3 regions of the Pseudomonas tructae genome follow, and region 3 is predicted to be linked to each of the others. Evidence: predicted binding sites of a transcription regulator. Region 3 holds the regulator's gene; each other region holds the start of a gene.
The links. Region 3 encodes sigma-54, which starts transcription at its own class of promoters, with help from an activator protein. Its sites were predicted from a motif close to ANTGGCATNNANNTTGCTNT; they were not measured.
Positions count from the first base shown of each region.

Region 1: the regulator sigma-54 is predicted to act here: its motif matches at 2,681-2,700, upstream of EXN22_RS09100 (flagellar basal body rod protein FlgF).
Region 2: the regulator sigma-54 is predicted to act here: its motif matches at 4,412-4,431, upstream of EXN22_RS20165 (circularly permuted type 2 ATP-grasp protein).

Region 1 is NZ_CP035952.1:1,959,399-1,966,860, forward strand. It holds gene flgC (flagellar basal body rod protein FlgC) at 1-192, shown strand, start outside; gene flgD (flagellar hook assembly protein FlgD) at 208-951, shown strand; gene flgE (flagellar hook protein FlgE) at 982-2,307, shown strand; gene EXN22_RS09095 (hypothetical protein) at 2,383-2,568, shown strand; gene EXN22_RS09100 (flagellar basal body rod protein FlgF) at 2,758-3,498, shown strand; gene flgG (flagellar basal-body rod protein FlgG) at 3,544-4,329, shown strand; gene flgH (flagellar basal body L-ring protein FlgH) at 4,384-5,079, shown strand; gene EXN22_RS09115 (flagellar basal body P-ring protein FlgI) at 5,092-6,201, shown strand; gene flgJ (flagellar assembly peptidoglycan hydrolase FlgJ) at 6,213-7,412, shown strand; gene flgK (flagellar hook-associated protein FlgK) at 7,423-7,462, shown strand, end outside.
Region 2 is NZ_CP035952.1:4,402,904-4,410,365, forward strand. It holds gene EXN22_RS20150 (cytochrome c) at 418-1,218, shown strand; gene EXN22_RS20155 (transglutaminase family protein) at 1,222-2,019, opposite strand; gene EXN22_RS20160 (alpha-E domain-containing protein) at 2,016-2,966, opposite strand; gene EXN22_RS20165 (circularly permuted type 2 ATP-grasp protein) at 2,970-4,379, opposite strand; gene EXN22_RS20170 (ribonuclease E inhibitor RraB) at 4,579-4,911, opposite strand; gene EXN22_RS20175 (hypothetical protein) at 5,101-5,337, opposite strand; gene EXN22_RS20180 (T6SS immunity protein Tli4 family protein) at 5,411-6,811, opposite strand; gene EXN22_RS20185 (LTA synthase family protein) at 6,875-7,462, opposite strand, start outside.
Region 3 is NZ_CP035952.1:1,408,025-1,415,486, forward strand. It holds gene EXN22_RS06410 (superoxide dismutase) at 1-188, shown strand, start outside; gene EXN22_RS06415 (ZIP family metal transporter) at 200-1,093, shown strand; gene EXN22_RS06420 (HPr family phosphocarrier protein) at 1,109-1,381, opposite strand; gene rapZ (RNase adapter RapZ) at 1,402-2,256, opposite strand; gene ptsN (PTS IIA-like nitrogen regulatory protein PtsN) at 2,259-2,723, opposite strand; gene hpf (ribosome hibernation-promoting factor, HPF/YfiA family) at 2,736-3,044, opposite strand; gene EXN22_RS06440 (RNA polymerase factor sigma-54) at 3,126-4,619, opposite strand; gene lptB (LPS export ABC transporter ATP-binding protein) at 4,799-5,524, opposite strand; gene lptA (lipopolysaccharide transport periplasmic protein LptA) at 5,525-6,049, opposite strand; gene lptC (LPS export ABC transporter periplasmic protein LptC) at 6,036-6,611, opposite strand; gene EXN22_RS06460 (KdsC family phosphatase) at 6,620-7,144, opposite strand; gene EXN22_RS06465 (KpsF/GutQ family sugar-phosphate isomerase) at 7,145-7,462, opposite strand, start outside.

The DNA of each region.
Region 1 (7,462 bases), 550 kb from region 3:
AGCAACCTTGAGGCGCGCTATGAGCCGAATCATCCGGCGGCGAACAAGGACGGCTACGTCTATTACCCCAACGTCAATGTGGTGGAAGAGATGGCCGACATGATTTCCGCCAGCCGCTCGTTCCAGACCAACGCCGAGCTGATGAACACGGCTAAAACCATGATGCAGAAGGTCCTGACCCTGGGTCAGTGATAAAGGACGAAGCCAATGGCAAGCGTTAACGACACCACTGCCGGCGTAAGCCTGAACGACGTCATCAAGGCGTCGGGCAAGAAGAACAGCGAAACCAGCGCCAACAACGCCGCCGGTATCGCTGCGGCCACCAACAGCAAGACCGGCACCAACAAGCAGGCGCTGGGCAAGGACGCGTTCCTGCAGTTGCTGGTGACCCAGATGAAGCACCAGAACCCGCTCGATCCGCAGGACAACAGCGAGTTCGTGGCGCAGCTGGCGCAGTTCAGCAGCCTGGAAGGCATCACCTCGCTCAATGAGTCGGTGACAGCGATTTCCGGCAACTACAAATCGTCGCAGGCGCTGCAGGCCTCTTCGCTGGTCGGTCGCTCGGTGATTGCCCAGACCGACAAGGCTGTGGTCGATACCACCAAGAGCTTCAATGGCACGGTAGTGGTTCCTCAGGCGCTGAGCAATGCTACCGTCACCATTACCGACAAGGACGGCAAGGTGGTCAAGACCATCGACATGGGCGCACAGAAGGCCGGTAACGCTGCGTTTGTCTGGGACGGTACCAATGACAAGGGCGACAAGGTCGATCCGGGTACCTACACCTTCGCCGCCAAGACCACGATCGATGGCAAGAAGCTGGACATGTACACCATGCTGCCGGCCACCGTCAGCAGCGTCACCATCAGTCAGACTGGTGGCGAGATGATGCTCAATCTCGCAGGTCTGGGCAGCATTGCCCTGTCCAAAGTCCAAACCATCGGTATATAGAGCCGGCTAACGCGGCACAAGGAGTGAAAGATGTCATTCAATATCGGCCTTAGCGGTCTCTATGCAGCCAACAAGCAACTGGACGTGACCGGCAACAACATCGCCAACGTCGCTACCACCGGTTTCAAATCGTCGCGCGCAGAATTCGCTGACGTCTACTCGGCCAACAAGCTGGGTGTTGGTTCCAGCAACATCGGTAACGGTGTGCGCCTGGCGGCGGTATCGCAGCAGTTCACCAACGGCGATATCAACAACACCGGCAACGTTCTGGATATGGGTATCCAGGGGCAGGGCTTCTTCGTCCTCAGCGACAACGGCGCGCTCAGCTATACCCGTGCCGGTGCCTTCCAGACCAACAAGGACAACTATGTCGTTACCGCTGATGGCCTGCGCCTGCGTGGCTATGGCGTGGACGAAAACGGCAAGGTCGTCAATGGCGTACTGACCGACCTGAAGATCGACACTTCGGCGCTGGCGCCCAAGAGCACCACGGCGATCGATCAGGGGTTGAACCTGAATTCGTCGGACAAGACCATTCCGGCAACTGTCACCTTCAGCCCGACTGACGAAAACAGCTGGAACAAGACCTTTTCCACCAAGATCTATGACAGCCAGGGTAATGAGCACGTCATGGATCAGTACTACGTCAAGACCGGGACCAATACCTGGAAGTCGTACACCCTGATCGAAGGCCGTAACCCGCTGAACCCGGCCCAGGAGCCGCCGCAACCGCTGGTGGGCAATATCGAGTTCAACTCTGACGGCAGCGTCAAGACCATGACCGCTGGTGCGGCAGGTTCGGGTTACGAAGTGGTGAACAAGGTCTTCAAGCTGACAGGCTGGGTCCCAGCGACCGTGACCAATCCGAACGCCACGCCGCCGGTCTGGGGTTCCAACGGTTCGGCCGCCAATGCGGGCGGCATTGCCATCGACATGACCAAGACCACTTCGTACAACACCCCGACCACGCGTCTGTCGCAGAGTCAGGATGGTTATGCCACGGGTATTCTGTCGAGCCTGAGCATTGACTCCAGCGGTGTGATGTTCGCAAGCTTCAGCAACCAGCAGTCGCGTGCCATCGGCCAGGTCGCCATCGCCAGCTTCGCCAACGAGCAAGGCCTGCAGCCAATGGGTGGTACCCGCTGGACTGAAACCTACTCCTCGGGCATTCCGGGTATCGATGCGCCGAAGACTGGCACTCTGGGTTCTATCCAGTCCAACTCGCTGGAGGCGTCCAACGTCAACCTGACCAACGAACTGGTCGAGTTGATCAAGGCGCAGAGCAACTACCAGGCCAACGCCAAGACCATCTCGACCCAGAGCACCATCATGCAGACCATCATTCAGATGACCTGATGCGGGTTTGAAGTAGTCGGCGTGAACAGACCCCTTTCTCGGAAGGGGTCTTGCATTTCAGGGGTATCGATCATGTTGCAACGATTGCTGATGGCGCTGTTCGCGGTTTTGCTGGTAGGGCAGGTCTGGGCTGATGCCGCGCCCTGGTATCGCTGGGAAAGTCAGGTGAGCGGTCGTCTGGTGTGCGCGCAATTCTCGCCGGGGGAGGGTTGGAAGCGTTTTGCCGGCCCTTTCAATAATGCCGCCTGCCGCGACTATTGAGCTTGCCGCTAGCGGCAAATCGGCGCCGTATTTTCGACGGCGTTTCTTTGGAAGGAGCGCTCTGGTGCGCCTAAAACCCTTATGGATTGGGGTTTTTCCGTCTTTTTTGAAAGTTGGTTTGAAACTTGCTACAGGCACTGCAGAGCAGCGGCGAACGGCAAGTGTTCGCCAGCGCAGCGGAGGATGACTGTGGACAAGATGCTATACGTGGCCATGACCGGCGCCAGCCAGAACGCGCTGGCGCAGAAGGCCCATGCCAACAACCTGGCGAACATTTCCACCAGCGGGTTTCAGCGCGACCTGGAGCAGGCACGTTCGATGCCGGTGTTCGGTGACAGCTTTCCGGCGCGGGCCTATGCCATGACCGAGCGCCCGGCCACCGATTTCAGCCCGGGTTCGATGCAGGAAACCGGTCGTGACCTGGACATCGCCATCGGTGGTGACGGCTTCATTGCCGTACAGACCCCAGATGGCGGCGAAGCCTATGTGCGTACCGCCAGCCTGAATATTGACGGCCTGGGTGTGCTGCGTGCCGGCAACGGCATGCCGGTGATGGGCAATGGTGGGCCGATTGCCGTGCCGCCAGAGCAGAAGGTCGAGATCGGCCAGGACGGCACCATCAGCATTCGCGCCATGGGCGAGGGGCCGCGGGTGATGGCCGAAGTTGACCGCATCAAGCTGGTCAATCCGGACCTCAAGACCATGACCAAGGGCCTGGACGGCATGATCCACACCAAGGACGGTCAGCCCGCCGTGGCTGATGCCAACGTCCAGGTGGTTTCCGGTTTCCTGGAGTCGAGCAACGTCAACGCGGTCGAGGAAATGACCTCGGTGCTGGCGCTGTCCCGTCAATTCGAATTGCACATCAAGATGATGACCACGGCCAAGGAAGGCGACGAAGCCATGGCTCGGGTTTTGCAAATCGGCTAATTACACAGACGTAGCGCCGTAAAACAGGCGCGCGAGGAGAACAGCATGCTTCCGGCTCTTTGGGTCAGTAAAACCGGTTTGTCCGCCCAGGACACCAACCTGACGACCATTTCCAACAACCTGGCCAACGTGTCGACCACCGGCTTCAAGCGTGATCGCGCCGAATTCCAGGACCTGCTCTACCAGATCAAGCGTCAGCCAGGCGCGCAGTCGACCCAGGACAGCGAACTGCCGTCGGGTCTGCAAGTGGGTACCGGTGTGCGTATCGTCGGCACCCAGAAAAACTTCAGCACCGGTAGCCTGCAGACCACCGATAACCCGCTGGACATGGCGGTCAACGGCCGTGGTTTCTTCCAGATCCTGCAGCCCGATGGCACTGTCTCCTACAGCCGCGACGGTACCTTCCACCTGAACTCCGATGGCCAGATCGTCACCGCCAATGGTTTTGCTCTGGAGCCTGCGATCGTCGTGCCGCCAGAGGCGAAGACCTTCACCGTTGGCCAGGACGGCACCGTGTCGATCACCACTGCCGGTAACCCGGCTGCGCAGGTCATCGGCAACATCCAGACCGCCGACTTCATCAACCCGGCTGGCCTGCAGGCCATGGGCAGCAACCTGTTCCTGGAAACCGCCGCCAGCGGCGCGCCGCAAATCGGTACCCCGGGCCTCAACGGTTTTGGTGTGATGCAGCAGCAGACCCTGGAAAACTCCAACGTCAGCACCGTGGAAGAACTGGTCAACATGATCACTACCCAGCGTGCCTATGAAATGAATTCCAAGGTCATTTCCACTGCCGACCAGATGCTCTCGTTCGTTACCCAGAACCTGTAAGTAAAGTCTTCGAGGTCGCTTGAACGGCGCCTGTTTCACCGTGAGGTCAGAGTCATGAGTCGTGTGTTATCCGTACTTGCCCTGAGTGGGATCGCCTTGTTGGCCGGTTGCGTCGCGCCGACGCCCAAGCCCAACGATCCCTACTACGCGCCGGTATTGCCGCGTACGCCCTTGCCGGCAGCGGCCAACAACGGCTCGATCTACCAGGCCGGTTTCGATCAGAACCTGTACAGCGACCGCAAGGCTTTCCGGGTCGGTGACATCATCACCATCACCCTCAACGAGCGCACCCAGGCGAGCAAGAACGCCAACTCGCAGATCGCCAAGAACAGCAAGGCCGAACTCGGCCTGACCTCACTGTTCGGCAGCAGCGTGACCACCAACAACCCGTTTGGTGATGGCGACTTGAGCCTCAGTGCCGGCTACAACGGGGATCGTGCCACCAAAGGCGACAGCAAGGCAGCCCAGGGCAACACCCTGACCGGTTCGATCACCGTGACGGTGGCCGACGTGTTGCCCAACGGCATCATTGCCGTGCGCGGCGAGAAGTGGCTGACCCTCAACACCGGCGATGAGCTGGTGCGAATTGCCGGGATGATCCGTGCCGACGACATCGCCACCGACAACACGGTGCCTTCCACCCGTGTTGCCGATGCACGCATCACCTATTCGGGTACCGGCTCGTTCGCCGATGCCAGCCAGCCGGGTTGGCTTGACCGGTTCTTTATCAGCCCGCTTTGGCCTTTCTAGGTTCGGATGACCATGTTCAACTTCAAGCAGCTGATTGCCGCTACGATTCTGCTGTCCACTGCGTTCGCCGTGCAGGCCGAGCGTCTGAAGGACATCGCCAGCATTTCCGGCGTGCGTGCCAACCAGTTGATTGGCTACGGCCTGGTGGTGGGGCTCAACGGCACGGGTGACCAGACCACCCAAACACCGTTCACCCTGCAGACCTTCAACAACATGCTCTCGCAGTTCGGCATCAAGGTGCCGCCTGGGTCGGGCAACGTACAGCTCAAGAACGTTGCTGCGGTGTCGGTACACGCCGACCTGCCGGCGTTCGCCAAGCCGGGCCAGGTGGTGGATATCACCGTCTCGTCGATCGGTAACTCCAAGAGCCTGCGGGGCGGCAGCCTGCTGATGACTCCGCTCAAGGGTATCGACGGCAACGTTTATGCCATTGCCCAGGGCAATCTGGTGGTGGGCGGCTTCGATGCCGAGGGCCGCGATGGTTCGAAGATCACCGTCAACGTACCGTCGGCCGGTCGCATCCCTGGCGGTGCTTCGGTCGAGCGCTCTGTGCCCAGTGGTTTCAATCAGGGCAACAGCCTGACCTTGAACCTCAATCGCCCGGACTTCACCACCGCCAAGCGCGTCGTCGACAAAGTCAACGAACTGCTCGGTCCGGGTGTTGCCCAGGCCCTGGACGGTGGCTCGGTGCGAGTTACCGCGCCGCTCGATCCAAGCCAGCGGGTCGACTACCTGTCGATTCTCGAGAACCTCGAAATCGATCCGGGTCAGGCGGTGGCCAAGGTCATCATCAACTCGCGCACCGGTACCATTGTGATCGGCCAGAACGTCAAGGTGTCGCCGGCGGCGGTCACCCACGGCAGCCTGACCGTGACCATCACCGAAGACCCGATTGTCAGCCAGCCGGGGCCATTCTCCAATGGTGAGACCGCAGTAGTGCCGCGTTCGCGGGTCAATGCCGAGCAGGAAGCCAAGCCGATGTTCAAGTTCGGCCCGGGTACTACCCTGGATGAAATCGTTCGTGCCGTGAACCAGGTGGGCGCAGCGCCCGGTGACCTGATGGCAATCCTCGAAGCCCTGAAACAGGCCGGCGCCTTGCAAGCCGACCTGATCGTGATCTGAGGGAGCCGGTCATGGATATGCCGAAAAGTGCATTCAATGCCGCCGACACGGGCGCCTATACCGACCTCAATCGCCTGAACTCGCTGAAGGTCGGTGATCGCGACAGCGACGCCAACCTGCGCAAGGTGGCCCAGGAATTCGAGTCGCTGTTCCTCAATGAAATGCTCAAGTCGATGCGCTCGGCCACTGATGTATTGGCCAAGGACAATCCGCTCAACACCCAGACCACCAAGCAGTACCAGCAGATGTACGACCAGCAGCTGGCGGTGAGCATGTCCCGCGAAGGTGGCGGTATCGGTCTGCAGGAGGTGCTGATGCGTCAGTTGTCCAAGCAGAAGGCCAGCGCTGCGACGAACAACGGCCCGTTCCCGCGGGTGGATGTCGAGCAGCGTCCGTTGTGGGCGGCCAAGGTTGCCGAGCCTGTGCGCAGTGAAGAAACCGCCAGTACTCGCAATGACATGGCGGCGCTCAATTCACGTCGCCTGGCGCTGCCGGGCAAGCTCACTGATCGGCTTCTGGCAGGTATCGTACCGTCGGCGGGCGCCGCTGCGGCCACTACCAATACCGCGGCCATGCCACAGCGCACCACGGCCATGACCGATGCTGTGGTCAAGGGCGACTGGCAGTCGGCGCAAAGCTTTGCCGCGCCAGGCTCGATGCGCATCTATGGCCGCGCCGTGGCGCAGCCGCCGCTGGCACCGGCCAAGCGGGCGTTCGGTAATTCCGATGAGTTCGTCGCCACCATGCTGCCAATGGCCGAGCAGGCCGCCAAGCGCATCGGTATCGATCCACGTTACCTGGTGGCCCAGGCTGCACTGGAAACCGGCTGGGGCAAATCGGTGATGCGTCAGGCCGATGGCAGCAGCAGCCACAACCTGTTCGGCATCAAGGCCACCGGCAACTGGCAGGGTGGCCAGGCGCGGGCGATCACCAGCGAGTTCCGTGACGGCCAGTTCGTCAAGGAGACGGCGGCGTTCCGCTCCTACGACTCCTACCAGGACAGTTTCCACGACCTGGTCAGCCTGCTGCAGAACAACGCCCGCTATAAAGAAGCGGTCAAGGCTGCCGATAAACCGGAACAGTTTGTACGCGAGTTGCAGAAAGCCGGTTACGCAACCGACCCGGACTACGCGAGCAAGATTTCGCAGATCGCCAAGCAGATGAAATCGTACGAAAGCTACGCAGCGATTGGCACTACAACGAAACTATAAGGTTTGAACCATGGCGAGTTTGATCAACATCGGGATGTCGGGCATCAACG
Region 2 (7,462 bases), 2.7 Mb from region 3:
TGCAAGCGTCTAGCAAGGGAATAACTACGAGATGGCATTAAGCCTCATAGCCAAAAAACATCGAAAAAAAATAAGTACAGACGAAAGCGTTCTAAAGCACGGGTGACGTTGACCCTAAGGTTAGCTGTATACCCATTAGCAACGGTTCGCGTCTAAACGTTTCGGTGATGTACGCCAGATCGATGACAAGGAAGCCACTGGGCACGCAGGAATAACAACAAAAAGGCGGTCAGCCATGTTCAAACAACACAAAGTACGTCAAGCCGGGCTCATACTTTTTGCCACCACACTGCTGTTGATCCTGCCGAACCTTTCACGTCTGTTTGGCTGAGCAGCATGTCCCCCTCCTGGGTCTGTACCTGGCCCAAGCCGGTTGTATACAGGTAATCTGCCGACCTTGATGGTTGGAGACCGCCCATGCGCCAATATTTGAGCTTGCTGCTCGCCCTGCTCTGCCTGCCCGTCGGGGCCGCGCAATTGACCCTGGACCTGGGCGACGGCAGCCGTCAATGGCAGAGCGCCGAACTGCTCGCACACCCGCAGGCGCAGGATATCCAGATCGACAACGATGTTTCCTACAAAAAAACCATGCACTACCGTGCGGTGCCGCTGGCGGCACTCTTGCCTGGGGTCAAGGCCGATGATCACCTGCAAGCCATCGCCCTGGATGGCTTCGCCGCCGAGATGCCGGCTGCACCCTTGCTCAAGGACGGCCCCGCGCGGGCCTGGCTGGCCATTGAAGACCCTGCGCGGCCCTGGCCACCGCTGGCCAAGGGCAAGCCCGGCGCCGGGCCGTTTTATCTGGTCTGGACCCACCCGCAAGCCGGACGCATCAGCCCGGAACAGTGGCCCTTCCAGGTCGCCAGCATTCGCCGCCTGGCGGCAGTGGCCGAGCGTTTCCCGGCCATGCGCCCGGCGCCAGGCCTGGCTGCCAATGACCCGGTCAACCAGGGCTTTGCTGTGTTCCAGAAGAACTGCCTGGCCTGCCATCGCCTCAACGGCGCCGGTGACGCCCAGTTCGGACCGGACCTGAACCTGCCGCACAACCCGACCGAATACTTTCAAGCCGACTTCCTGCGCCGCTATATCCGCGACCCGCAAAGTTTGCGCCAGTGGCCGCAAGCGAAGATGCCCGGCTTTGCCGAGTCGGTGATCAGCGACAGCGAACTGGATGCCCTGCTGGCCTACCTGCGCCACATGGCCACACGCAAGTCCTGATGTTTATTGCTGCTGGGCAGTGATCGTCGGCGTCACCAGTACCTTGGCGTGCATCTGTTCAAAGCCACCACCACGGCGCATGCCGCGCACCGGACAGGCATCCAGGTAGTCCAGGCCCACCGCCAGCTTCAGGTGCCGTTCGGGCCGGGCCAATTGGTTGGTGACATCAAAGCTGTACCAGGCATCGTCCAGCCAGGCTTCGGCCCAGGCGTGGCTGGCCATCTGCTGGCTGTCGCTGTCGAACAGGTAGCCGGACACATAGCGCGCCGGCACCCCCAGGCTGCGCGCGCAGGTGAGAAACGCATGGGTATGGTCCTGGCAAACCCCTGCTCCGCCAGCAAATGCCTGGGCAGCGCTGGTGTCCACAGCGGTGCTGCCGGGCCGATAGACCATGCGCTGGTTCAGGGCATTCATCAGTTCGATCAGCGCCGAACGATCGCGACGTTTGCGACATTGCTGGCTGGCGAAGGCGCGCAAGGCTTCATCGGCCTCGGTAAGCCGGGTAAAGCGCAGAAACGGCAGCGGCGACTGCAGTTCGTGCTCCGCTTCACGGCTTTCATCGATGTCCACCAGGCCACGGGCGCCAATGACCAGGTCGCAATGCGGCTCCTCCAGGCTCAGCACGTGCAGAATATTGCCGAACGGGTCGAGTTGCGCCCGCACCGGGCGCGGCAGCTCCAAATGCCAGCTGAGCACCTGCTGGCGCTCGCTGTCATGGGGCGTCAGGCGCAGGTACTGGATGCTGGCGCGCACCTGGTCGTCGTAGTGGTAGGCGGTTTCGTGGCTAATGGTCAGTCTCATACAGCCTCCAGGTAGGCACTGTGAATGGCATTACCCAGTTCACGCACCAGCGGGATGTAATGGGTCAGCCAGGGGTGCAGGCCCTCGGCGAGGATTTCATCGATCGAGGTGTAGCGCAGGCGGGCGTCCACCTCGGCGGCCAGGCGCTGGGCCGGGCGGCCGTTGCCACCGGGCAGGCTGGCGAGGATCTGGTCGATTTCCTCGGTGCAAGCGCGCAGCGAACGCGGTACATCGGCGCGCAACAGCAGCAATTCGGCGACATGGCGAGCGGCCGGTGCGTCACGGTAGATTTCGGTGTACGCCTCGAATGACGACAGCGCACGCAGCAAGGCGCTCCATTGGTAATAGCCGCGCGCCGAACTGTCGCTGACCGCCTCGGCCTCGTCGCCGAGCATTTCGTAGCGGGCATCGAGCAGGCGCAAAGTGTTGTCGGCGCGCTCGATGAAAGTGCCCAGGCGAATGAAGCGAAAGGCGTCATTGCGCATGATGGTGCCGTAGGTGGCACCGCGAAACAGGTGCGAGCGCTCCTTGACCCACTCACAGAAACGGCTCATGCCATAGCGCCCCAGGCCTTGCTCGGCGATACCGCGAATCTCCAGCCAGGTAGCGTTGATGTTTTCCCACATGTCAGCGGTGATCCGCCCACGTACCGCGTGGGCACTGGCCCGTGCGGCGCCCAGGCAGCTGTAGATGCTCGCCGGGTTTTCCGGGTCCAGGGCAAAGAAGTGCAACAGGCGCTCGGCATGCAATTGTCCGTGGCGCTCCAGGTAATCATCGAGGGTGCCGGTGATCAGCAGCGGCATGGCCAGTTCATCCAGGCCATCGCCGCGACCGTCCTGGGGCATCAGCGACAGTGAATAGCTGACATCGAGCATCCGCGCGAGGTTTTCGGCCCGCTCAAGATAACGCGACATCCAGTACAAATCGGAGGCAGTTCTACTCAGCATGGCTTAATCCTCGACCACCCAGGTGTCCTTGGTACCGCCGCCCTGGGACGAGTTGACCACCAGCGAGCCTTCACGCAGGGCGACCCGGGTCAGGCCGCCAGGTACCACCCGGGTCTCACGCCCGGACAGCACAAAAGGACGCAGATCGATATGACGGGGGGCGATGCCGTTTTCGACAAAGGTCGGGCAGGTCGACAGCGATAGCGTCGGCTGGGCGATGTAAGCCGCCGGGCGGGCTTTGATTCGTGCGGCGAACGCCTCGATCTCGGCACGGGTCGCAGCCGGGCCCACCAGCATGCCGTAGCCGCCGGAGCCCTGGGTTTCCTTGACTACCAGCTCCGGCAGGTGGGCCAGCACATGGGACAGCTCTTCGGGCTTGCGGCACTGCCAGGTCGGCACGTTCTTCAGAATCGGCTCCTCGTCGAGGTAGAAACGGATCATGTCGGTGACGTAGGGATAGATCGACTTGTCGTCGGCCACCCCGGTACCGATGGCATTGGCCAGTACCACGTTGCCGCAGCGATAGGCCGCCAGCAGCCCGGGCACGCCGAGCATCGAATCGGGGTTGAAGGCCAATGGGTCGAGGAAGGCATCGTCGAGGCGCCGGTAGATCACATCCACGGCCTTGGGGCCGTCGGTGGTGCGCATGAACACCCGCTCATCGCGCACGAACAGGTCGGCGCCCTCGACCAGTTCGACGCCCATCTCGCGGGCGAGGAAGGCGTGCTCGAAGAACGCGCTGTTGAAACGTCCAGGCGTCAGCACCACCACGCTGGGGTTATCCAGCGGGCTGGAGCTCTTGAGGGTATCGAGCAACAGGTTGGGGTAATGATCAATGGGGGCGATGCGCTGGACGGCAAACAGCTCGGGGAACAGGCGCATCATCATCTTGCGGTCTTCGAGCATGTAGCTGACGCCGCTGGGGGTGCGCAGGTTGTCCTCAAGCACGTAGTAACTGCCATCGCTGTCGCGCACCAGGTCGACCCCGGAAACATGCGCGTAGATGTCGCGGTGCAAGTCCAGGCCCTGCATCGCCAGTTGGTACTGATCATTGGCCAGGACCTGCTCGGCCGGAATGATCCCGGCGCGGATAATCCGCTGATCGTGGTACAGGTCGGCGAGAAACAGGTTCAACGCCTTGACCCGCTGAATGCAACCGCGCTCCACCACCCGCCATTCACTGGCTGGGATGCTGCGCGCGATGGTGTCGAAAGGAATCAGCCGCTCGGTGCCCTGCTCGTCTCCATAGAGGGTGAAGGTGATGCCGGCACGATGGAACAGCAGGTCGGCTTCACGTCGACGCTGGGCCAGCAGCTCCGGCGGGGTCTCGGATAACCAGCGGGCGAATTCCCGGTAGTGCGGACGGACCTGGCCGTCAGCGGCGTACATTTCGTCGTAAAAAGTGCGGATCATGCCGAACTCCTTGTCACCCGTGCACCCGAGCCATCGCAAGCCCCGTGCCAGCGGCATAATTCCTTGTTATTCAATACGTTGCGTTTTAAACGAAGAACGGTTGCACCAGATCTGTGCAACCGTTCCGATTGCTTTGACATAAGCGCTTCATTGCGAAGCGCGCGACTGCAATCGCGGGGCAAGCCCGCTCCTACTGACGTCAGGCCAGTTGCCGCTCCTGCTTGACGCCCCAGCCCTCGATTTCACCGCCCAGCGGGGCAATCACCGCTTCGAAATCCTGTTCGAACGCGTCGATACCGCCATAGGTTGCAAACATCACCTTGCTCAGCTCCAGATGCCAGGCGCCATCATCGCGCTCATGCACCTGGGCACTGAGTGATTCGCCGCGAAACTTTCCTGCCGCTCGCCGCGCCCGTGCCTCGTCCGGAAATACCGCATAAAATTCGATGGGATGAATTTGTGCGAAGTTGAACCCGCCTTCTTTCATCCGACGCAAGACCGTGCTGCTGATGTCCTCGTATTGGCTGCTCATGAATCGTCCTCCTCACTACCGATGGATAGACTTTCAGTGCAAAACGCACCTGCCCGCCACACAAGCCGTGCGGGGGCAATTCGAGCTGTTGCGTGACGTGGATCGGCAAGCCCGGGCAATCAGAAAAATCGCCCGACCTTGCCTGCAGCGTAGCGCCTGATCGCCCGGCGTGCCAGCCGGCATGCGGGTTCAGGGTGCTTGCGTGATGGCAGTGATCTCCACCCCGCTCTGCTCCTTCAGCCATTTGGCCGTGGGCGACGATGCGCGGTCCTGGAAATCATTGAGGTCAAGTTCGTCCATGACCGGGAACAGGTGGGAACGAATCAACCGCGCAGCCTCTTCGATACTCGGCTCAAGCTCTGCGGTGAGCGGCAGCGTGGTGCACTCGCCCTTCTGGTCAACAAAGGTAATGACCCAGTCTTTCATTGGACTCTCCTCTGTACCGATGTTCAGGGTGAATCTGGCCTACCTTCCGTTGACCTCGCCCCGGGGTGGTTGTTCAGTCGGCTTGCGGCTCGAAGCGGTGACCACCCGGCAGCGCGCGGATGCTTTGCAGCGTGCGCAGAAAATCGTCCCTGGAGGGCTCGAACGCAAGCGGCGGCTCGGTGTGTTCGTTGATCACTCCCAGCACCACGGTGGGCTGGTACTCGGTGGACAAGACACCGGCGACCATCCTGAACGTTTCAGCGGCCGCCGGCTTGAAACTGTCAGGGTCATAAGCGCGAAAGCGTGCGCCGCCGAACCTGCCCTTGGCGGCACCGATCCGCACGCTGGAGGGCCCGAACTTGTCGACACTGAGCTGCATGGGAAACGGGTTGGCAATCAGTCGATCCAGCAGCATCGGCACCATCTCGACGGCCTTGTCGCTGTCACTGCTCATGCTCAGGCGGTGCAGCAGCGTGGGATTGTCTGCCGGGTTGAGGCCCAGGGTGATGGCATGTCGCGGTGTGCCATCGTCGGCGATGAAGCCGTAGGGCACACAGAAGCCGTTGTCCTGGGGGATTTCGTATTGCTTGCGGGTGCGGAACGCGGCCAGCACAGCACGCGCCCTGGGCTCCAGCCGGGCCAGCGCAGCGGAATCTGTAGCCGTATTGGCGCCACTGTAGAATTTGAAACGGTAGATGCGTTGCTCGCGCCACAGGTAGGCAGTCAGATTGCCTGCATACCAGTTTGCAGAGGCATCCGGCACACCCAGCTCGATAAAGCGCTCATGTTCGTACTCTGTATCGGTCGGCCACTGCGCCTGCTCCTCGAAGAAGGCATCGCGCTCGACCTGCAACTTCGCCACCGGCCGCCCCTCGGCAGTAAATTGCTTGATCATGTCGTCAAGCACCACCAGCTGGGAATTCACATAGCCTATGCGCTCAAGCTTTTCACGCAAGTCGAAATACTGATCACTCAGGGCCCTGTAGCGCGTTTCATCGTCACGGGCCGCAATCATGGCGGCATCCAGCGCCTCCATCTGTGCCTTCACCACCCGTTCCTGCGCCGGGTTACGGGTAAGGCTCTGCACATAGCGGATCTGCTCGTAGAGTGCACGGGTGGTCAACGGACTGACCTCGATGTCGACCAGAAAGGGCAGCTCGCCAGTCACCCCTTCGCCGTAGGCAATCTGCTTGTCCCCGGGGGTGATCGTGGGGTCGGGGAGCTCGAAATTGTAGTATTGCCAGTAACCACTGGAAAGGTGCCAGGCAATGTCCTTGGGCACATCGAATTGCACCCGGCCGATGCATTCGGTGCGCCAGCCGGGGGGCGTCTGGTAATCCGGCGGCGCCACTTCGGCCATTGCCAACAGTGAATGACACAGGCAGGCAATCAAAACCAACACTCGCACGCAAAAATCCTTTTTTGATGGGAGCCGTTGCAGCCCCACGTTTGCTGAGGCGCGCGATTTGAGCATTCATGGCCCAAAAAGCCAAGACCCCGGCAAGCCGGGGTCCTGTTTACTGCGCCAGCAACATGGTTATTCGGGCGTGCCGTGTACTACACCGGCAGTGTTATCCAGCAGACTCTTGGTTGCCGTCTGGATGAACGATTCAAGCTTTTGCAGCAACTGCGGCTGGTCCGGACTTTCAATCAGCTCGGCCTTGAAGTTGGCACCCAGCTCGTAACGGTACATGCGTGGCGTCATGTCCTTGGACTCGATCAGGATGCGATCACCCCTGATCAGGCCAACGATCTGCTCGCTGCCCGACGGCTTGATCATGCCGAAGCCCGGATCACCGGCCGGCAGGTTGAGCAGGTCACGGCCCCAGCACTGGTGACGGGTTTCACCGCCCAGACGGCCCATGATGGTCGGCACGATGTCGATCTGGGTACCGACGGTGTGGTTGAGCGCACCGAACTTCTCCTGGATACCCGGAGCGATCAGCAGCAGCGGCACGTTGAAACGCCCCAGGTCCATCTCGGTGACCTGCTGTTGGTTGCCAAAGCCATGGTCGCCGACGATGACGAACAGGGTCTCCTTGAAGTAAGGCTCCTTGCGCGCCTTCTCGAAGAACTGGCCCAGGGCCCAGTCGGAGTAGCGCATGGCGGTCAGGTGCTCGTCCAG
Region 3 (7,462 bases):
TGGTGGAGAGCAGCGGTAACCAGGACAGCCCGCTGATGAACGGCAATATGCCAATCCTGGGCCTGGATGTCTGGGAGCATGCTTACTACTTGCTGTACCAGAACCGCCGCCCTGAATACATCAACGCTTTCTACAACGTGATCGATTGGTCCGAGGTAGAGCGTCGTTATGCAGCCGCGCTTGTGTGAGTCGTAGCGCTATGCGTTCGGATGTGATGTCAATTGGTGGCGTGCGGCTGTTTCGCCTGGCGCTGGGTACCCTGTTGCTGCTGGTCGGCTTTGCCCTGCTGGTAGCCCAGGGCATTGCCTGGCTGGACCTTGAGCCGCGCATGTTGCGGGCCCTGGAAGGTGGTGCCCTGTGCGCCCTGGGTACGGCGTTGGGCGCGGTGCCGGTGCTGGTGATCCGCAATATGCCGGTAGCGCTGGCCGACACTTTGCTCGGCTTTGGGGCCGGGGTGATGCTGGCGGCCACGGCGTTCTCGTTGATCATTCCCGGCCTGGATGCCGCCCAGGCCATCGGCCTGGGCAAATGGGGCGCTGGTGGGCTGGTCAGTTTCGGCTTGCTGTTCGGCGCCTTGTGCCTGTATCTGGTCGACCTCAAGGTTTCTGGCGCGTCACCGGAGGCGTTGGTCGGTACCTGCCAGCAACCAGTGATTGCTGCGCGGATCTGGGTTTTTGTCATTGCCATCGTTGCTCACAACATTCCCGAAGGCATGGCCATCGGCGTGTCGGCCGGTGGCGGTATGCCCGATGCCGACAGCCTGGCCATGGGCATTGCCCTGCAGGATGTCCCGGAAGGCCTGGTTATCGCCCTGGTGTTGGCCGGTGCCGGCATGGCCCGCTTCAAGGCGTTCCTGATTGGCGCGGCGTCCGGGCTGGTCGAGCCGCTGGCGGCAGTTGTCTGCGCCTGGCTGGTGACGGTGGCTGAGCTGCTGTTGCCGCTGGGGCTGGCCTGCGCGGCAGGGGCGATGTTGTTGGTGGTGACCCAGGAGATCATTCCCGAGTCGCGCAGCAACGGTCATCACCGCTTGGCGAGCCTGGGGCTGTGCATCGGATTCTGCTTGATGATGGTGATGGATACCGCGTTGTCTTGAGCGCAGCGAGGGCGGTTACTCGCCCTCGTCAAAATAATTGTTGATCAGCACGGTCAGGGCTTCGAGCGCATCGTTGTCCTGTTCGCCTTCGGTTTGCAGATGAATGCTGGTGCCTTTGCCGGCGGCCAGCATCATCACCGCCATGATGCTCTTGCCATCGACCAATGACTGCGGGCTGCGGCCAACGCGAACCTGGCAGGGGAACCGGCCAGCAACGCCGACGAACTTCGCAGCTGCCCGGGCGTGCAGCCCCAGCTTATTGATGATGGTGATTTCGCAAGCGGGCATCGAGGCGGGGATCCTGTGGGCTAGAGGTCGCGGTGGCGAACCTGGACATTCTTCAACGATTGTTGCAATAACTGGCCCAGGCGCTCTGTCAGGTACACCGAGCGGTGGTGGCCGCCGGTGCAGCCTATGGCAATGGTGACATAGGCGCGGTTACTGGCGGCAAAGCGTGGCAACCATTTGAGCAGGTAGCTGGAGATGTCCTGGAACATGTCCTCGACATCCGGCTGCGCTGCCAGGTAATCGATTACCGGTTGTTCCAGGCCCGAGTGATCACGCAGCTCGGGCTTCCAGTACGGGTTGGGCAGGCAGCGCACGTCGAAGACCAGGTCGGCGTCCACCGGCATGCCACGCTTGAAGCCGAAGGACTCGACCAGAAACGCGGTGCCGGGCTCGGGCTGGTTGAGCAGGCGCAGTTTGATCGAGTCACGCAACTGATACAGGTTCAGGTTGGTGGTATCGATCTTCAGGTCGGCGAGGTCGGCGATCGGCCCGAGCAGTTCGCTCTCGACCTCAATGGCCTCGGCCAGGGAGCGTTCGTTGTTGGTCAGCGGGTGACGCCGGCGGGTTTCCGAGAAACGCTTGAGCAGGGTTTCTTCATCGGCATCCAGGTACAGCACATCGCACTGGATATGCCGGCTACGAGCATCCTCGAGCAGTTCAGGGAAGCGCGAAAGGTGACTGGGCAGGTTACGGGCATCGATCGATACGGCCACCTTGGGTTGCATCAGTTCGGTGTTGATCAGCGCGCTTTCGGCCAGTTGCGGCAGTAAGCCGGCCGGCAGGTTGTCGATGCAGTAGTAGCCGTTGTCCTCGAGTACATCCAGGGCAGTGCTCTTTCCGGAGCCGGACCGGCCGCTAACGATGATCAGGCGCATAATCAGGGCTCGTTCTGTACGTCCAGAACGACCTGGTACAACGCGTCGTTGCTGGTGGCCGCACGCAGCTTTTTGCGTACGTCCTCGCGGTCGAGCATGCTGGCAATCTGGCGCAGCAACTCCAGGTGCGCATCGGTGGCGGCTTCCGGGACCAGTAGCACGAACAGCAGGTCGACCGGGGCGCCGTCGATGGCGTCGAAATCGATGGGGGCTTCAAGGTGCAGCAGGGCGCTGACCGGCGACTCACAGCCCTTGAGGCGGCAATGGGGAATGGCAATGCCATTACCAAAGCCGGTCGAGCCGAGTTTTTCTCGGGCGATCAGGGCTTCGTACACGTCCTGGGTATCCAGTTCGGGCACTTCTTTACCGATCAGATTGGCAATCTGTTCGAGCGCACGCTTTTTACTGCCGCCCGGCACGTTCACCAAGGAACGGCCGGGGGTCAGGATGGTTTCAAGTCGGATCATGGATGAGGGGGATCAGCGGGCCGCTGCACCTTGCAGCAGGCTTTGCTGTTTTTCCTTGTGTTTTTTCAGTTGGCGGTCGAGCTTGTCGGTCAAGGCGTCGATCGCTGCATACATGTCTGCGTGTTCGGCATTTGCAACCACTTCGCCGCCGGGAATAAACAGCGTCGCTTCAATTTTCTGCTGCAGCTTCTCGACCTTCATGATCACTGTCACATTGGTGATCTTGTCGAAGTGCCCCTCAAGACGTTTGAGTTTCTGCTCGACGTACTCGCGCAGGGGCTGAGTAACTTCTACATGCTGTCCACTGATATTGACTTGCATACAGCTTCTCCTTTGTTGCCGGTGCATAAGAGGCAGGTGTTGCGCCTGCCACTGAACTGCGGTGGCACACCTCAGGAGCCGTTACATCAATCGCTTGCGCTCGCTCGACGGTGCAATGCCGAGGGACTCGCGGTACTTGGCGACGGTGCGACGTGCTACCTGGATGCCTTGTGCCTCCAGTAAACCAGCGATCTTGCTGTCACTCAATGGCTTTTTCTGATTTTCCGCTGCAACCAGTTTTTTGATGATTGCGCGGATCGCCGTGGACGAGCATTCACCGCCTTCGGAGGTGCTGACGTGGCTGGAGAAAAAGTACTTCAGCTCGTAAATTCCGCGGGGCGTGTGCATGTATTTCTGCGTGGTCACCCGGGAAATGGTCGACTCGTGCATACCCACCGCCTCGGCGATATCGTGCAGCACCAGCGGCTTCATCGCCTCGTCACCGTGATCGAGGAAGCCTCGCTGGTGCTCGACAATCTGGGTGGCGACCTTCATCAGGGTCTCGTTGCGGCTTTGCAGGCTCTTGATGAACCAGCGCGCTTCCTGTAACTGGTTGCGCATGAAGGTGTTGTCGGCGCTGGTGTCGGCGCGGCGGACGAAACCGGCATATTGCGGATTGACCCGCAGGCGCGGTACCGCTTCCTGGTTGAGCTCCACCAGCCAGCGTTCGTTGTCCTTGCGAACGATCACGTCAGGGACCACGTATTCGGCTTCGCTGGACTCGATCTGCGAGCCCGGACGCGGGTTGAGGCTCTGTACCAGTTCGATGACCTGGCGCAACTCGTCTTCCTTGAGCTTCATGCGGCGCATCAGCTGGCTGTAGTCGCGGCCACCGAGCAGGTCGATGTAGTCACTGACCAGGCGCTGGGCTTCGGCCATCCACGGCGTGCGTGGTGGCAGCTGGCGCAATTGCAGCAGCAGGCACTCGCTGAGGTTGCGGGCGCCGATGCCGGCCGGCTCGAACTGCTGGATGCGGTGCAGCACGGCTTCGACTTCGTCCAGCTCGATATCGAGCTCGGGGTCGAAGGCGTCGCAGATTTCTTCCAGGGTCTCGTCGAGGTAGCCCTGGTTGTTGATGCAGTCGATCAACGTCACGGCAATCAGCCGGTCAGTGTCGGACATCGGCGCCAGGTTAAGTTGCCAGAGCAGATGGCTCTGCAGGCTCTCGCCGGCGGAGGTGCGGGTGGTGAAGTCCCACTCGTCATCGTCATTGCTGGGCAGGCTGCTGGCGCTGGTCTGGTAGATGTCTTCCCAGGCGGTGTCGACGGGCAGCTCGTTGGGGATGCGTTCGTTCCATTCGCCCTCTTCGAGGTTGTCCACCGTCGGGGCGGACTCCTGGAAGCTGCTTTCCTGGGCTTCGGCGACGGGTTTGCTCTCGGCGTTGTCGGCCATCGGGTCACTGTTGTCGAAGTCGTCGCCCTCTTCCTGGCGTTCGAGCATCGGGTTCGATTCCAGCGCTTCCTGGATTTCCTGCTGGAGGTCCAGGGTCGAAAGCTGGAGTAAACGTATGGCCTGTTGCAACTGCGGGGTCATCGTCAGTTGCTGGCCCATTCTTAGGACGAGCGATGGTTTCATGGCAGGGGCTTAACACCTTAATTGCCGGCGCACATGCGCCATCCACTACAAGGGCACCGAAGCGCCAACTTTAAGCAAATTATATGCCTGAAATTGCAGCGTTTGCCTAGAGCGCTTTAGCAATTAAGCCATCATCTGGCCTGCTTGCCAGCGCTCCGGCAGCGCCTTGTACTTTAAGCCTACAGGCGGAACTCATGGCCGAGGTAAACCTCTTTGACCAGATCGTTGGCCAGGATGGTCTGCGCATCGCCTTCGGCGATCAGTTGACCATCGTTGACGATGTAAGCGGTTTCGCAGATATCCAGGGTTTCACGGACATTATGGTCGGTGATCAGAACGCCAATGCCCTTGGCCTTCAGGTGGTGGATGATCTGTTTGATGTCGCCGACCGAAATCGGGTCGACACCGGCAAAAGGTTCGTCGAGCAGGATGAACTTCGGCGCGGTTGCCAGGGCGCGGGCAATCTCCACGCGGCGGCGTTCGCCACCGGAAAGGCTCATGCCGAGGTTATCGCGGATGTGGCTGATGTGGAACTCCTGCAGCAGGCTTTCCAGCTCCTTGCGTCGGCCATCGCGATCCAGTTCCTTGCGGGTTTCCAGGATCGCCATGATGTTGTCGGCCACCGACAGCTTGCGGAAGATCGAGGCTTCCTGCGGCAGGTAGCCGATGCCGGCGCGGGCGCGGCCGTGCATGGGCTGGTGGCTGACATCGAGGTTGTCGATCAGCACGCGCCCCTGATCGGCCTGGACCAGGCCGACGATCATGTAGAAACAGGTGGTCTTGCCGGCGCCGTTGGGGCCGAGCAGACCGACGATCTGACCGCTGTCGATCGACAGACTGACGTCACGGACCACTTGCCGGCTTTTGTAGCTCTTGGCCAGGTGCTGGGCTTTGAGGGTTGCCATTTACTCGGCCTTCTTCTTCGGCTGGATCACCATGTCGATACGTGGACGCGACTCGGTGACTTTGCCACCGCGACCGGCGGTAGCGATCTGTTTCACCGTGTCGTAGACGATTTTCTCGCCTTCGGTGGTGTTGCCTTCGTTGATGACCTTGGCGCGGTCGATCAGGACGATGCGGTTCTGCGGCGCATTGTACTGGATGGTTTTGCCATAGCCCTGCATCTTGTCCGGCTTGGCGGCGCTCTGCTGCTGTTCGAAGTAGGCCAGGTTGCCCACCGAGGTCACCACGTCGATATCGCCACCGGCGGTACGGGTGATGGTCACGGTATTGCCTTTGATCATCATCGAGCCCTGGGTGATGATCACGTCGCCGGTGTAGGTGGCAACGCCTTGTTTGTCATCCAGCTGAGCGTGGTCGGCCTGGATGCGGATCGGCTGGTCACGGTCGTTCGGCAGGGCCCAGGCGCTCGCGCTTCCCAGTGCTGCGCTCAGGCTGAGCAAAAAGGGGAGGGTTTTAACGAGCCTCATACTGTCCTCTTACGTTGGACAGCAGGTCCATCCTGCCGTCTTTCAAATACGCTTTCATTCCATTGCCCGTAGTGACGCCACCGGCGCCGTCGATTCTAACGGCTTGCTCGGTTTGCGCATATTGCTTCTGCGGGAATACCGTCATGCGGCTGCTGGTAATGATCATGGTGCGGTTCTTTTCGTCGGTGCGGGCAACCCGTACCGAATCGATCAGTTCGACTTCGCTGCCGTCGGGGTTCACTTCCCCGCGCTCGCTCTGCACGTGCCACGGGTAGGTGGTGCCACGGTACAGCTGCAGGTCAGGCTTGGTCAGCAGGGTGACTTCGCTGACCTTGAGGTGCTCGACCTTGTCGGCGGTCATCTCGTACTGCAGCTTGCCATCGGGCAGGAACTGCACGCTGTGGGCATTTACCGCGTAGTAGTCGATGGCGCTCTGGTCGGGCGTCGCCAGCGGCTTGTTGTCGAGAAAGCTTTCAGGGCTGATATTCCAGTAGCCGACCGCCACCAGCAAGGCGGCAATCACACTGAACAGCGCAAGGTTACGAATTTTCTTACTGAACATGTGGCGCTCTACAGGTAATGGGCGTTGGCCGCGTCAAGATTGCCCTGGGCTTGCAGGATCAGTTCGCAGAACTCGCGAGCTGCGCCTTCGCCGCCGCGTGCCCGGGTAACCCCATGGGCGTGCTCGCGGACGAAGCTGGCGGCATTGGCCACCGCCATGCCCAGGCCGACCCGGCGAATCACCGGCAGATCAGGCAGGTCGTCGCCCAGATAGGCGACCTGTTCATAGCTTAGGTTGAGCTGGCCAAGAAGCTCGTCCAGAACCACCAATTTATCTTCGCGGCCCTGGTACAGGTGAGGAATACCGAGGTTCTTTGCCCGCCGCTCGACCACCGGGGTCTTGCGCCCGCTGATGATGGCAGTGGTCACGCCGGTGTTCATGAGCATCTTGATGCCCTGACCGTCGAGGGTATTGAAGGTCTTGAATTCGCTGCCATCTTCAAGGAAGTACAGGCGACCGTCGGTGAGCACGCCGTCAACGTCGAAAACTGCAAGCTTGATGGCCTTGCCGCGCTGGAGCAGGTCCTGGGTCATTTACATCACTCCCGCACGCAACAGGTCGTGCATGTTCAGGGCGCCGACCGGGCGCTCGTCCTTGTCGATCACCACCAGGGCGTTGATCTTGTGGTCTTCCATGATTTTCAAGGCTTCGGCCGCGAGCATCTCGGCGCGGGCGGTCTTGCCATGGGTGGTCATGACCTCTTCGATGAGGGTCTTGTGCACATCGATGTTACGGTCGAGGCTGCGGCGCAGGTCACCGTCGGTGAAGATCCCGGCCAACCGTCCGTCGGCTTCGAGCACCACGGTCATGCCCAGGCCTTTGCGCGACATTTCCAGGAGTGCGTCCTTGAG